2 regions of the Gordonia sp. G4 genome follow, and region 2 is predicted to be linked to the other one. Evidence: riboswitches for the same ligand, from Rfam matches in the RefSeq annotation. Region 2 holds a riboswitch; the other holds the start of a gene.
What was found. A riboswitch is a leader RNA that binds a small molecule or an ion and turns the genes downstream of it on or off. The one in region 2 is predicted to bind cobalamin.

Region 1: it holds a riboswitch for cobalamin, as region 2 does, so the genes downstream of both, AC3B5T_RS12090 (FecCD family ABC transporter permease) here and AC3B5T_RS15470 (CbtB domain-containing protein) in region 2, are expected to answer to the same signal.

What each region holds. Positions count from the first base shown of each region.
Region 1 covers NZ_CM173442.1:2,701,490-2,708,212, forward strand. The annotation lists gene AC3B5T_RS12080 (ABC transporter substrate-binding protein) at 26-1,051, opposite strand; gene AC3B5T_RS12085 (ABC transporter ATP-binding protein) at 1,134-1,964, opposite strand; gene AC3B5T_RS12090 (FecCD family ABC transporter permease) at 1,961-3,040, opposite strand; cobalamin riboswitch at 3,088-3,269, opposite strand; gene AC3B5T_RS12095 (L-lactate dehydrogenase) at 3,389-4,342, shown strand; gene AC3B5T_RS12100 (alpha/beta hydrolase) at 4,346-5,230, opposite strand; gene AC3B5T_RS12105 (excalibur calcium-binding domain-containing protein) at 5,416-5,688, shown strand; gene AC3B5T_RS12110 (helix-turn-helix domain-containing protein) at 5,727-6,203, shown strand; gene AC3B5T_RS12115 (VOC family protein) at 6,200-6,658, shown strand; gene AC3B5T_RS12120 (YoaK family protein) at 6,711-6,723, shown strand, end outside.
Region 2 covers NZ_CM173442.1:3,447,473-3,454,195, forward strand. The annotation lists gene AC3B5T_RS15465 (ATP-dependent helicase) at 1-3,904, opposite strand, end outside; cobalamin riboswitch at 3,921-4,088, shown strand; gene AC3B5T_RS15470 (CbtB domain-containing protein) at 4,126-4,362, shown strand; gene AC3B5T_RS15475 (CbtA family protein) at 4,404-5,234, shown strand; gene AC3B5T_RS15480 (histidine phosphatase family protein) at 5,248-5,742, shown strand; gene AC3B5T_RS15485 (acyl-CoA dehydrogenase family protein) at 5,859-6,723, shown strand, end outside.

The sequences.
Region 1 (6,723 bases), 750 kb from region 2:
CGGGGCCGCAAGCCCGACGTCGGCCTCACTCCAGCCAGTTGTTGCCCCCGAGGTCCAGTTGCGCGACGTCGAGGGTCGGGGTGATCTCGGATTCCGGTGCGAGACCGTGGTTCTCGAGGACGTTGCGCATGATCTCGGCGGCGTCGATGTTGAGTGGGCTCGACACCCACATCGCGTACGGCAGGTTCACGAATCGGTTCTCGCGCACCGCCTTGAGGTTTCGGCTCGCCGGGTTCGACCGGAGCGCGGCGATCTTCTCGTCGACCGACTGGCCGGGATAGTCGACGAACACGATGACGTCGGGGTCGGCGGTGGTGAGGCGTTCCCAGCTGACGGCGGTCCAGGTGTCCTGGATGTCCTCCGTCGCGTTGCGGGCGCCGGCGGCGTCGAGAATGCCCTGCGGGCCGCCGTAGGACCCCGAGGAGAAGATGGTGTCGGAGACGCTGTCGAAGACGAAGACCGTGGGCTTGTCGGCCGGTTGCGGAGCGGCGCGGAGCTTTTCGAGGCGATCGGACACTTCGTCGGCCGCAGCGGCGCCCTGATCCGGGTTGCCGGTGATGGTGCCGATGTTGCGGAGATCGGTGTCGAGCGCGACCCACGGGTCCATGGTGCCGCGCTGGGCCTCGCCTTCCACCTGCCGGCATGCCTCGGACAGCTGGTACACGTCGATGCCGTGGGAGGCGAGGATCTCCGGCGTGATCCCGCGGGACTCGCTCATACCGTAGTTGTATCCGGCGTAGAGCACCTGGGGTTCGGCCGCGACGATGTTCTCGAGAGTGGGGCGTTCGGCCGCGACCTCGTTGAGCGTGTCCACCTGAGGTCCGTACTCGAGCCGCAGGACGTCTTTGTCGCGGGCGAGCGCACTGACCGCCACCATGCTGTCCCGGGCGCCCGCCGCCAGTGCGATCGCGATCATGCCGCCGTCGTTGACGAACAGTCGATCGAGGGGCTGGGGGAATGCGACGTCGGTTCCGCAATTGGTCACGGTCACAGTGTTTTCCGACGCGGCGGTGCTGTCGGTTCCGCAGGCGGTGACAGCGCCCAGGGTCAACGCGGCGACCAGGACGCCTGCGGTCGGGTGGATTCGGAAGGTACGTGTACTCAAGGGTTTTCCTCTCACGGGGTGACTTTCGTCAGAGCTCGGGGGACAAGCGGGTTCGGGGCACAGATGAGGTCGGGGTGTCGAGCAGCAGGTGCGGCAGACCCGTCGACGGGTGCGTGACGACAGTCCCGGACACCTCGAAGACGTTGGCCAGCAGATCCGGCGTCAAGACCTCGACAGGTCGGCCGTGGGCGACCACGCCGCCATCGGAAACCACTGCGACGGAATCGAAGTGGCGTAGCACGAGGTCGAGGTCGTGCATCGCCGCGAGGACGGTGGCGTCGAGTTCGTCGAGGATGTCCATCAGCCGGAGGCGCCAGGCGGCGTCCAGGTGATTGGTGGGTTCGTCGAGCACCAGGATCGGGGTCTGCTGTGCGAGTGCACGGGCGAGGACGACGCGATGCCGTTCGCCGCCGGACAGGGTGGTGCACGAGCGGGTGCCCCAGCCGTCGAGGCCGACCCGCGCCAGCACGTCGGCGACCACCGTCGAGTCGTCGGAACTCCCCGTGGACCAGGCCGACCGGTACGGGGTCCGGCCGAGTCCGACCGCTTCGGCGACGGTCAGTTCGGCGGAGGGCTGTTCTTCCTGACCGACCACCGCGATCGACCGCGCGCGTTGCCGTGACGGGATGCGGTGCAGATCGTCGCCGCCCACGTCGATGGTGCCGGCGACCGGGCGTTCGAGACCGCACAGCGTGCGCAGCAGGGTGGTCTTGCCCGAGCCGTTGGGACCCACGATCGCCAGTCGGGTGCCCGCCGGGACGTCGAGGTGGACATCGCGCAGGATGACGCGCCCGCCTCGCCGGCACGCGAGTGCGTTCGCGCGCAACGCCATCGACGGGTGTCGGGGTGCGTCGGTCATGAGCCCCCGCCGAACACGTACTGGCGTCGACCCATGAGGAACAGGAAGATCGGTGCGCCGATCAGCCCGGTCACGATACCGAGAGGCATCTCCCGAGGCGCGGCGGCGACCCGGGAGATGACGTCGACCCACACCAGGAACAGCGCCCCGCCGCAGACCGCCACCGGCAGCATCGCGCGGTGGGTGGCGCCGACGAGCAACCGGGCGGCGTGGGGAACGATGAGCCCGACGAAACCGATCCCGCCCGCCACCGCGACGAGGACGCCGACGAGGACGCCTTGAATCCCGAACAGCGCGTTGCGCATCGCGCGGACCGGTACCCCCAGTGACGTCGCGGTGTCCGTGCCGGCCGCATAGGCGTCGAGCCACGAATGGATCGCGAGCATCGCCATCACGGTGACCAGCACGACCACCCCCGCGATCTGCACCTTCGCCCACGTGGCGCCGGCGACGCTGCCCAGCATCCAGAACATCACGTTGTCGGCGGCGTGCGGATCGGCGGCGGTGAACACGAGCAGCGACGAGAGCGCCATGAAGGCCGACGACAACACCACGCCGGAGAGGATGAGTCGCAGCGCGGTCAACCCGCCCTGCGCGCGGGCGACCAGGTACACCGTGACGGTGGCCGCGAGTGCGCCGAGAAGCGCCCCGCCGGACAGCGACCACACCCCGAGGCCGGCCAGCACACCGAGGGTCATGACGGCGGTGGCCCCGACCGCCGCACCTGCCGACACGCCCAGCAGGTAGGGCTCGGCCAGCGGGTTGCGGACCAGGGCCTGCATGAGAGCGCCGGCCAGTGCGAGGCCGGCGCCGACGAGCGCGGCCAGGACGGACCGGGGGAGACGGAGATCCCAGATGATCACGGCATGCGCGGTGTCGGGTTCCGCACCGGTGAGGCGACCGACGACGGTCTGCCACACGTCGGCGACGGGAATGGTCTCGGCGCCGAACGCCGTGGCCAGGGCGATGCTGAGGAGGGTGAGGACGAGCAGAACTGCGGCTAGCGGCGTCGAACGGAGTCGCCGAACCGGCGGAGCGGTGGCGATCTCGGTCGTGCCGACGGTACGACGGGACACGGCGGGTACGGCCTTACGGTCTGGGTATCTGTGCGCGAGATACACGGTGGACTCGAGCGAGAGCGGTGGGTATTCGGACTCGGGTTCGTTCGGAACCGGCGCCTTCCCGGGTCTCCCCAGTGGCTTCGTGCCGGTTCCGTCCCCCATACCGCTGCGCGCCAGTCCTGGATTCGCACCAGGTTCCCCGGCACCCGCGCGTGCAGGTGCGACCGTTCTCGGTCGTGAGGCTATCAACATCCACCCGAGCCGGGCGCGGCGCGGGTCGGTCGCCGTGCCCGGACATCCCGGGTGTCACCGCCTAGGCTGGACGCGACGACCTGGCGACGTGACGGCGGAAACGGTGAACCGATGGATGCACGAGACACGAAACTGGCCATCATCGGGGCGGGTGCGGTGGGTACCGCGATCGCCTACTCATCCCTCATCCGCGGGGTGGCGCGGACGATCGCGCTCCTCGACATCAACGCGGCCAAGGTGACCGCCGAAGTGCTCGACATGTCCCACGGACTCGAGTTCGTCCCGCGGGCGGACATCATCGGATCCGACGACGTGTCGGTGTGCGCGGACGCCGACGTCGTGGTGTTCACCGCGGGTGCGAAGCAGAAGCCCGGTCAGTCCCGCCTCGAATTGGCCGAGGCGACAATCGGTCTGACCCGCGCCATCCTCCCGGGTGTCCTGGAGGTGGCCCCGAACGCCATCTATGTGATGGTCACGAATCCGGTCGACATCGTCACCTACGCCGCCCAGGAGATCAGCGGTCTCTCACCCAGCCAGGTCTTCGGTTCGGGCACCGTGCTCGACTCGTCGCGGTTGCGCTTCCTCCTCGCACAGCACTGCGGCGTGGCGGTGCAGAGCGTGCACTCCTACATCGCCGGCGAGCACGGCGACACCGAGATCCCGCTGTGGAGTTCGGCGACGATCGGTGGGGTGCCGCTGACGTCGTGGAAACCGCTGCCCGGCCGGCCGGCGCTGGATGCCGTTGCGCGCGAACGCATCCACCACGAGGTCGTGCACGCCGCCTACACCATCATCGAGGGCAAGGGTGCCACGAACTATGCCATCGGGCTCGCCACGACGCGGATCGTCGAAGCCATCGTGAACAACGAGCACCGGGTGCTGCCGGTGTCGACACGCGCCGACGGCATCGAGGGGCTCGAGGGTGTGTGCCTGTCGTTGCCGACCGTCGTCGACCGAGGCGGTGCGCAGACCCGGCTCGACGTCCCGCTGTCGGACTCGGAACGCGCGGGACTGCTGGCGTCGGCGGAGACGCTGCGAGCGATGCAGGCGCGATTCGGGTTGTAGGACCTAGACGGGCACGGTTGCGCGCAGGAACTCGAGCTGGTCGCCGACGACCTGCTCGAAGTCGTCGCCGATGTAGATGTCGAAGTGGCCCACCGGATACCGGATCACCCGGGCCCGCGGCGCGCGCCGCGCGTATTCGACCGTCGGGCGCGCGGGAGCCACGGTGTCCCCGTCGCACACGCACAGCAGGGTCGGGCAGTCGAGGTCTTTGAGCGCCCGGCCGGGGGAGTGCAACGGAATCGTCAGGCCGACACGGGCGGCGACCTCGTTGGGCAGTTCGAGGCCCTCGGGGATGAGCGGCAGATATCCCGACACCGCGTCCGGGGCCGTCATCAGCGCCGCGGTTCGCGGTTCGCCCGCGAGCCCCACGGTCACCGGCGGCCGGCCGAATGCCGACCCGACGATGTCGGCGAGCGCGCGCACGGTCACCTTCGCGCCGGACACCACACCCAGCGCGGCGGTCGACGCGATCCCGCTGGTGAACGGGCACTGGGAGATCACTGCGGCGACCCGACCGTCGCGGCGACCAGCCACGAGGACATGGCCGCCGCCGAAGGAGGTGCCCCACAACACGATTCGTGACGAGTCGACGCCGTCGAGGCGTCGCGCGAAGGCGATCGCCGCGGCCCAGTCGTCGAGCTGGCGGCGGATGGACAGGAGCTGACGCGGTTCGCCGTCGCTGTCACCGAAGTGGCGGTAGTCGAAGACCAGACAGGAGTATCCGGCCTCGGTGAACCGTTCGGCGAATGCGTCGAGCCGCATCTGCCGGACCCCGCCGAGGCCGTGTGCCATCACGATCACCGGTGCGGGGGCGGAGCCGTCGGGGCGGTACCACCAGGCCCGGCACGTCGTCCCCGACGAATCGAACTCGACGTCGTTCCTGATCATTGTTCCCCCGCTGGTCGTGTGCGTTTCTCGGGCGGACTGTATCAACACGCGTTGTCAGACAACAGCCCGCCTGTCCGTCGGCCGGACCAATCTTCGCCATGAGCGCGCTTGTCGACAACGTGACCCCGTAAGGTCACCTCGTCACGATGAGGTGTCGGGGGACACACAGAAGAAGGTCAAGCACGATGCGTTGCTCGCGAAAGATGGTCCTCGGATTCCTGGCCGCGGCGTCGATGACGGCCGCCCCGCTGATGGTGGTGGCACCCGCGTCGGCGGCGACCGATTACGCCAACTGCTCAGCACTCAACGCCGATCATCCGCATGGTGTGGGCCAGACGGGTGCCGTCGACTCGACGTCGGGCACCCCGGTCACGACGTTCACCGTCGACGACGCTCTCTACGACGCCAACAGCGAGAGCGATCGCGACAAGGACGGGATCGCCTGCGAGAAACGCTGATCAACCGTCAGCGCCGAACATCGGCGACACTGGGTGACATGTTCACCCCGCGCGAGGCCGAGAACCGACGGTTGCTGAGCGCGCGCGACGCCATCGACCGCGCTTATGCCGACGATCTCGACGTGGCCACGCTCGCCCGCATCGCGGTGATGTCGTCGTCGCATTTCATCCGCCGGTTCCGGGCCGTGTTCGGCGAGACGCCGCACCGCTACCTGCAGCGCAGGCGCATCGAGCGAGCCTGCGCGTTGCTGCGGACCACCGACAGCCCGGTGCTCGAGATTGCGCTGAGCGTCGGCTACGACAGTCCCGGCACCTTCGGCCGGACGTTCACCCGGGTCGTCGGCTGCAGTCCCACCACCTACCGGGCGAATGTGGTGCCACTTCCCGTGCCCGGGTGTCATGTGCGCCGCTGGACCCGGCCGGCCGATGCGGTCGCCGATGTCCCGACGTCGTCGGAAGTGAGCGATTTCGGAGAAGCGCGGGCGGCACGGGCGGTCGTATCGTCGGAACCGTGATCAACGGCATCGGCATCCACTCCATCTACGTCCTCGACCAGGATGTCGCGCTCGACTTCTACGTGGGGACACTCGGTTTCACGGTCGACACCGACGTCGACATGGGGTTCATGCGATGGCTGACGGTCGCGCCGCCCGGGCAGCCCGACAGGCTCATCCTCCTCGAGAAGCCCGGGCCGCCCGCGCTGTCCGGCGAGACGGCCGACAAGGTCCGCGACCTCGTGACGCAGGGGGCGATGCCGGTGACGATCCTGTCCACCGACGACTGCCGCGGCACCCACGCGGCCCTCGTCGCACGCGGCGTCGAGTTCACCCAGGACCCCGAAGACCAGCCCTACGGCACCGACTGCGCGTTTCGGGATCCATTCGGGAATCCGCTGCGGATGACCCAGCGGGCTGTCGAGGATCGGCCCGTGGGGGACGAGGACATCGCGCGGTGGGCGCCGGGCAGGTGACCAGGGGCCGTCGAACAGCCTGACCGGACGCGCGGGCGTTAGATTCGTGCCCATGGCGGCCCGAC
Region 2 (6,723 bases):
GATACCGGGCCGACAGACGACCGGCGCGGAGCCGCGGTGCGCGCCCGCGTGCCCGATGAGCCGGGGCCGAGCGCGGTGCGGACGGGCTGCGCCGTGGCTGCAGGAGTGCCCGGACGGGCGCGAAGCTGTCGTTGCTGACCTGTCCGGCCCATACGAGGTCCCACAGCGCGCTCTCGATGTCGGCGGCCGGCGTGGCGGTGCCGGTGCTGATGTCGGCGGCGATCTGCGGGAATCGCAGTGCACCACCGGGTTCGAGAGCGGCCGTGACCGCGTCGTGCACCGGGGTCGTGTCGATCTCGTCGGCGTCGGGCAGCGTGAGCACCGCGACGTCCGCCGGATGCAGGGCCACCCAGCCGTCGGAGTTCCCGATCCGACCGTGGCCGGACCAGATCACCTCGCCGGCGCTGAGCAGTTCGTCGAGCATGGGCGGTGCATAGTCGGAGATCCGGGCGGGCAGGACCAGTGACTCCCACGCCGACGCCGGGAGCGGGAACCCCGCCAGCTGGTCGATCACCGTCGCCACCCCGTCTACTCCCCGCAGTTGCGTGCCCGGCGAGGCGTGCTGCCAGTCGGCGAGGAAACGGGCGAGTACGTCGGTGCCCACCGGTGCCACCTCGGCGCGGCTCGCGGCGAGCGAGCCTCGGCGGATCTGACCGAGCACGTCGGTGTGACACCACTGGCCCTCGCGGGGGGCGGTGTCGGCGCCGCTCTCCGGCAGGAAATCGCCTTCGACGACGCGTCGTTCCGCGGCGAGGCGGTTCAGGGTGTCGCGCACGACCCCGGTGGCGACACCCAGGGCCGCGGCGGCCTCCGGGACGGTGAACGGGCCGTGGGTGCGGGCGTAACGGCCGATCAGGTCCCCGACCGGATCGGGCACCGGTTCGAGGTAGGCCGCCGGGATGCCGAGCGGCGCCGGAACCCCCAGCGCGTCGCGGAGGCGGGCGGTGTCGTCGATCGCGGCCCACAGGGCGCGAGCGTTGTGGTTCACCGAGATGATCTGCCCGACGCGGTGCAGTTCGGTGAGCAGTTCGGGCGCGGGAGTCTCGCCGCGGTACCTGGCCGCGACCTCCTCGGTGGTGAGGGGCCCCAGCCACCGCAACAGGTCGACGACGTCCTCGGCGTCGCGGGCCTGGCGTTCGGGGGACAGGCGCTGGAGCCGGGCGATCACCTCGGCGATGACGGCCGGGTCGAGCAGTTCCCGCAGGTCGACGCGTCCGAGCAGTTGTGCGAGCAGGCTGGTGTCGAGGGAGAGTGCGGCCGCTCGGCGCTCGGCGAGCGGAGCGTCGTCGGCGTACATGAACGCCCCCACGTACCCGAAAAGCAGCGAGGCGGCGAAGGGAGACGGGCTCTGTGTCTCGGTCTCCACGACCCGGATCCGGCGCGTGCGGATGCGGGTCAGCAGATCGAGGAGCGCGGGGAGATCGTAGACGTCCTGCAGGCATTCGCGAACCGCCTCGAGCACGATCGGGAAATCGGGGAACTTCGATGCGACGGACAGCAGTTGCGCGCTGCGCTGCCGTTGTTGCCACAGCGGGGCGCGCCGCCCCGGATCCCGTCGGGGCAACAGCAGTGCGCGTGCGGCACATTCGCGGAACCGGGACGCGAACATCGACGAGTCGGCGAGCCCGTCGGTCACGAGTTGCTCGACCTCGTCCGGGTCGAGGAGGAACATGTCCGCTCCGGGTGGGGCGTCGTCGGTGTCGGGCATGCGCAGGATGATGCCGTCGTCGGAGGCCGTGGTCGCGCCTTCGATCCCCAGCGTCTCCAGCAGCCGCTGCGAGATGGCACTCGCCCATGGTGCGTGGACACGTAAACCGTAGGGGGAGTGCAGGATCACTCGCCAGTCGCCGAGCTCGTCGCGAAACCGTTCGACGACCAGCGTGCGGTCGGTGGGCAGGTGGCCGGTCGCCTCGCGCTGTTCGGCGATGAGTGTCGCGAGGTTGGTGCGGGCGTTCTCGGTCAGTCCCAGGCGATCCGCGTGGTCGTCGAGCTTCCCGGGATCGGCGATCGACTGGGTGAACGCGCCGATCGCGGCCCCGAGTTCGGCGGGTCGTCCTTTCGCGTCGCCGATCCAGAACGGCAACCGGCCCGGCTGACCGAACGCGGGCGAGACCAGGACGCGGTCGTGGGTGATGTCCTCGATTCGCCAGCTGGTCGCCCCCAGGGCGAACACATCGCCGACCCGCGACTCGTAGACCATCTCCTCGTCGAGTTCGCCCACGCGAGTGGCCTTCTCGCCGACCATGAACACGCCGAACAGGCCGCGGTCGGGGATCGAACCGCCCGAGGTGACCGCGAGGCGCTGGGCTCCGCGGCGGCCGGTGATGACTCCGGCGTCGCGGTCCCAGTTGACCCGGGGGCGCAGCTCAGCGAACTCGTCGGACGGGAAACGTCCCGCGATCAGGTCGAGGGTCGCGTCGAAGACGCCTCGGCCCAGTTCGCGGTAGGGCGCCGCTCGCCGCACCACGTCGTACCAGTGGTCCACCTCGAGGTCGTCGACCGCTGCGGCCGCGATGGTCTGCTGGGCGAGGATGTCGAGGGGGTTCTGGGGAACCTTGATCTCCTCGATCGCCCCGTCGAGCATCCGGCTGACGGTCACGGTGCAGTGCAGCAGGTCGGTGCGGTGCTTCGGGTAGAGGATGCCCTGGCTGATCTCGCCAACCTGGTGTCCCGCGCGACCGATCCGCTGCAGTCCGCTGGCGACCGACGGCGGCGACTCCACCTGGATCACGAGATCGACCGCGCCCATGTCGATACCGAGTTCGAGTGAGCTGGTGGCCACCACGCACGAGAGTCGTCCGGCCTTCAGGTCGTCCTCGATCTGGGCGCGCTGCTCCTTGCTGACCGAGCCGTGGTGTGCGCGGGCGAGCACCGGCTCCGCGCCGGAGCTCGCGCCGCTGCCCATCACGAACGCCGGGGCACCGCCGGCGACCGACGGATTGCCGGTCGGTTCGGCCGGTTCGCCGTGGCGTTCGGCGTGGATCTCGTTGAGCCGGGCGGTGAGTTTCTCGGCCAGCCGTCGCGAGTTGGCGAAGACGATCGTCGCCCGGTTGGCCTCGATCTGGTCGACGATCGAGGCCTCGACGTACGGCCACAGCGAACCGGCGGTCGGCGAGAACGCGTCGTCCAGCGCGGCGGGATCGGCATCGGACACCGGGGGCGGGATGTTGGCCATGTCCTCGACGGGGACGTCGACGCGCAGGTCGAACGTCTTGTCGGCTTTGGGTTTGACCACCTGACACGGCGCGGCGCCGGACAGGAACCCCGCCACCACCCCCGGCGGACGGACGGTCGCCGAGAGTCCGATCCGCTGGGCGGGCTTGTCCAACAGCTCGTCGAGGCGTTCCAGGGTCAGCGCGAGGTGAGTGCCGCGTTTGGTCGCGGCGACCGCGTGCACCTCGTCGACGATGATCGCCTCCACACCGGTGAGGCTCTCCCGCGCGGCCGAGGTGAGCATCAGGTACAGCGACTCCGGGGTCGTGATGAGGATGTCGGGTGGGGTCTTGACCAGGGCGCGCCGGTCGGCGGCCGAGGTGTCGCCCGAACGAACGCCCACGGTGATGTTCGGCTCCGGGAGATTGAGTTCCTGGGCGGCGCGGGTGATGCCGGTCAACGGCGCGCGGAGGTTGCGCTCGACGTCGACGGCCAGTGCCTTCAGTGGCGAGATGTAGACGACCTTGGTGCCCGCGGGACGGCTGTCGGGGTCGGCGGCGAGCCGGTCGAGGGCCCAGAGGAACGCCGCCAGGGTCTTGCCCGACCCGGTCGGCGCGATGACCAGGGTGTTCGCGCCGTCGGCGATGGAGGTCCAGGCGCCCTTCTGCGCGGCCGTGGGCGAGGTGAACGCGCCCGTGAACCATCGTCGGGTGGGGGCGGTGAAGCGGTCGAGCACCGAAGCGCGGGGCATCTCTCCACTATGTCGCACGCGTACGACAGGACGCGGTATACAGTCATCCCACGCCTGTACGGGGAATCCGGTGAGAGTCCGGAACGGTCGCGCCACTGTGAACGCTGCCCATCGACGCGGTCGACGTTTCGACGGTGACGGGGAGACGTGAGTCAGGATGCCGTGCCGGCGTGCATCATATCCACGGACTCTCCGACGCGAGATCGGCGAAAGGACCCACCATGACAGCTCCTCGTACCACCGCGGTTGCACAGGCCGCACCGGCCCGTGCCCTGGCCGTACCGAACCTCTCGGTCGCGAGCACCGCCCTCTGGCTGAGCCTGACCGTGCTGTTGGCCGGACTCGCCTACTACTTCCTCGGGTACGACCAGGGTGTCGTGTCCGTCTTCGGTTCCGACACCCACGTGCACGAGTTCGTGCACGACGCCCGTCACTTCCTCGGCTTCCCCTGCCACTGAGCCGGCCTCGCCGGCCACACCGACAGGAAGTCGAACTCAATATGGAAAAGAAGTTCATCGGCGCCGGCCTGCTCGCAGGTCTGATCGCAGGAATCGTCTCGTTCGTGTTCGCCCGGTTCTACCTCGAGCCGGTGGTCGGCAAGGCCGTCGACTACGAGGGCGCCCGATCGGAGGCTGAGGAGGCGCTGGCCCACGCTGCCGAGCCGGGCGGCCACACCCACGGTGAGGGCGGTGAGCTGTTCACACGCGCGATGCAGGAGAACCTCGGTGCCGGCGTCGGCAACGTCGTCTTCGCCCTGTGTATGGGTGCGTTCTTCGCGGTGGCGTTCACCGTGCTGTGGAGCTACCTCGGCAGCCGTCACCCGGCCACCGATCCGCGAGCGGTCGCCGGCGCGCTGGGCGGGATCGGTTTCGTGGCCGTGTTCGCCGTGCCGTTCTTCGCCTACCCGGCGAACCCGCCCGCCGTCGGCGACGACGAAACGATCGGCGAACGAACCGGGGCCTTTCTCACCATCACCGTCGCGTCGGTGATCCTCGCGATCGCGGCGGTCGTCCTCGCACTCTGGCTGCGCCCGCGGATCGGCGGATTGATCTCGGCGGTCGCCGGCACCGCGGCCTACCTGGTCGGGGTCGCGATCGTGCTCGCGTTCTCGCCGTCGTTCAGCGAGGTCCCCGAACCGGTCCGCAACGACGCCGGCCAGATCGTGTTCCCCGGTTTCCCCGGTGACGTGATCGGAGATTTCCGGGTGTACGCGATCGCCAACCAGGTGATCCTCTGGACGGTCCTCACCGTTGTCTTCGCCTTGCTTCTGGGGGCGATGGCGCGATCGCGGACCGCCGATCGCGCACCGGCGGTGTCCTCGCAGGGCTGAGGCGATCGGTCACATGGACATCATCACCGCCGGTCGCACCGGCCCGAATCGGTCGGTGCGATTCGGCGGTGATCCGGTCCTGGACGAGCGCGGCCGTTCATCCGTCCTGCGGCTCGCCGCGTCGGTGACCCGATCCGTCGACACCTGCGGGCCGGAGGTCTCGACCCGGGAGACCGCCGAGTTGCTCGGTTCGACACCAGACCTCGTCGTCGACGACGCGCTGCGGACCCTGGACGTCGGGACGTGGGCGGGCCGTACCCCGGAGGACATCGATCCGGCCGAACTCGGCGGGTGGTTCGCCGACCCGGGAGCACGGCCGCATGGGGGCGAGAGCGTCTCCGATTTCGTCGACCGCGTCCACGCCTGGCGCGCCGCGCAGACGCGCCACGGCGATCGGTGTGTGGTGGTGGCGATGCCGGTGGCGCAGGCGCTGCTGTGCACCGATGCGGGACGGTTCTTCGCGCACGAGGTGCGCCCGGCGACGCTGTACACCTGCGCCGACGTGTGAAAGGAACAGATTCGCGACCACGTACCTAGACATCGGCAGTGACTCCTGACACAGTTGGGGACGACGAAACTGAAACATGTTCGCCCCCGGGCGGACACCGGTCTGGGAGTGTGACGATGTTCGAGTGGTCCGATGAAGATCTGATGGTTCGGGACGCCCTGCGGGCGTTCATCGACAAGGAGATCCGGCCACATCTCGACGAGCTCGAGTCCGGCGTCCTGCCGCCCTATGACATCACGCGCAAACTGCTGTCGAGCTTCGGTGTCGACGCCATGGCCAAGGATGCGCTCGAGAAGGAACTCGAGGCGGAAGCCAAGGGGGAGAAGAAGTCCTCCGGCGACGGTGGCGGCATGGGTGGATCGATGTTCATGATGGTCAACATCGAGCTCGCGGGTGTGTGCCTCGGCCTCGTCGCATCTCTGGGCGTGAGCATGGGGCTCACCGCCTCGACGATCCGCGGCAAGGGCACGCTGGCCCAGAAGAAGCGCTGGCTGCCGGAACTGGTCACGATGGAGAAGGTCGGCGCCTGGGCGATCACCGAACCCGACTCAGGGTCGGATGCCCTCGGCGGCATGAAGACAACGGTTCGTCGTGACGGTGACGACTACATCCTCAACGGACAGAAGACGTTCATCACCAACGGCCCCTACGCCGACACCATCGTCGTGTTCGCCAAGCTCGACGACGGCAGCGGAATCCCGATGCGGGATCGCAAGGTCCTGTCGTTCGTCCTGGACAAGGGAATGCCGGGCCTGATCCAGGGCAAGCCGTTCAAGAAGATGGGCATGATGAGCTCGCCGACGGGCGAGTTGTTCTTCGACAACGTGCGCGTCGGCAAGGACCGTCTGCTCGGCGAGACGGAGGACACCGGTTCGGATTCGCGTGGATCCGAAGGCGCGAAGGCCGGTTTCACCGCGGAGCGCGTCGGCATCGCCGCGCTGTCGCTGGGCATCATCAACGAGGCACAACGGCTGTCGATCG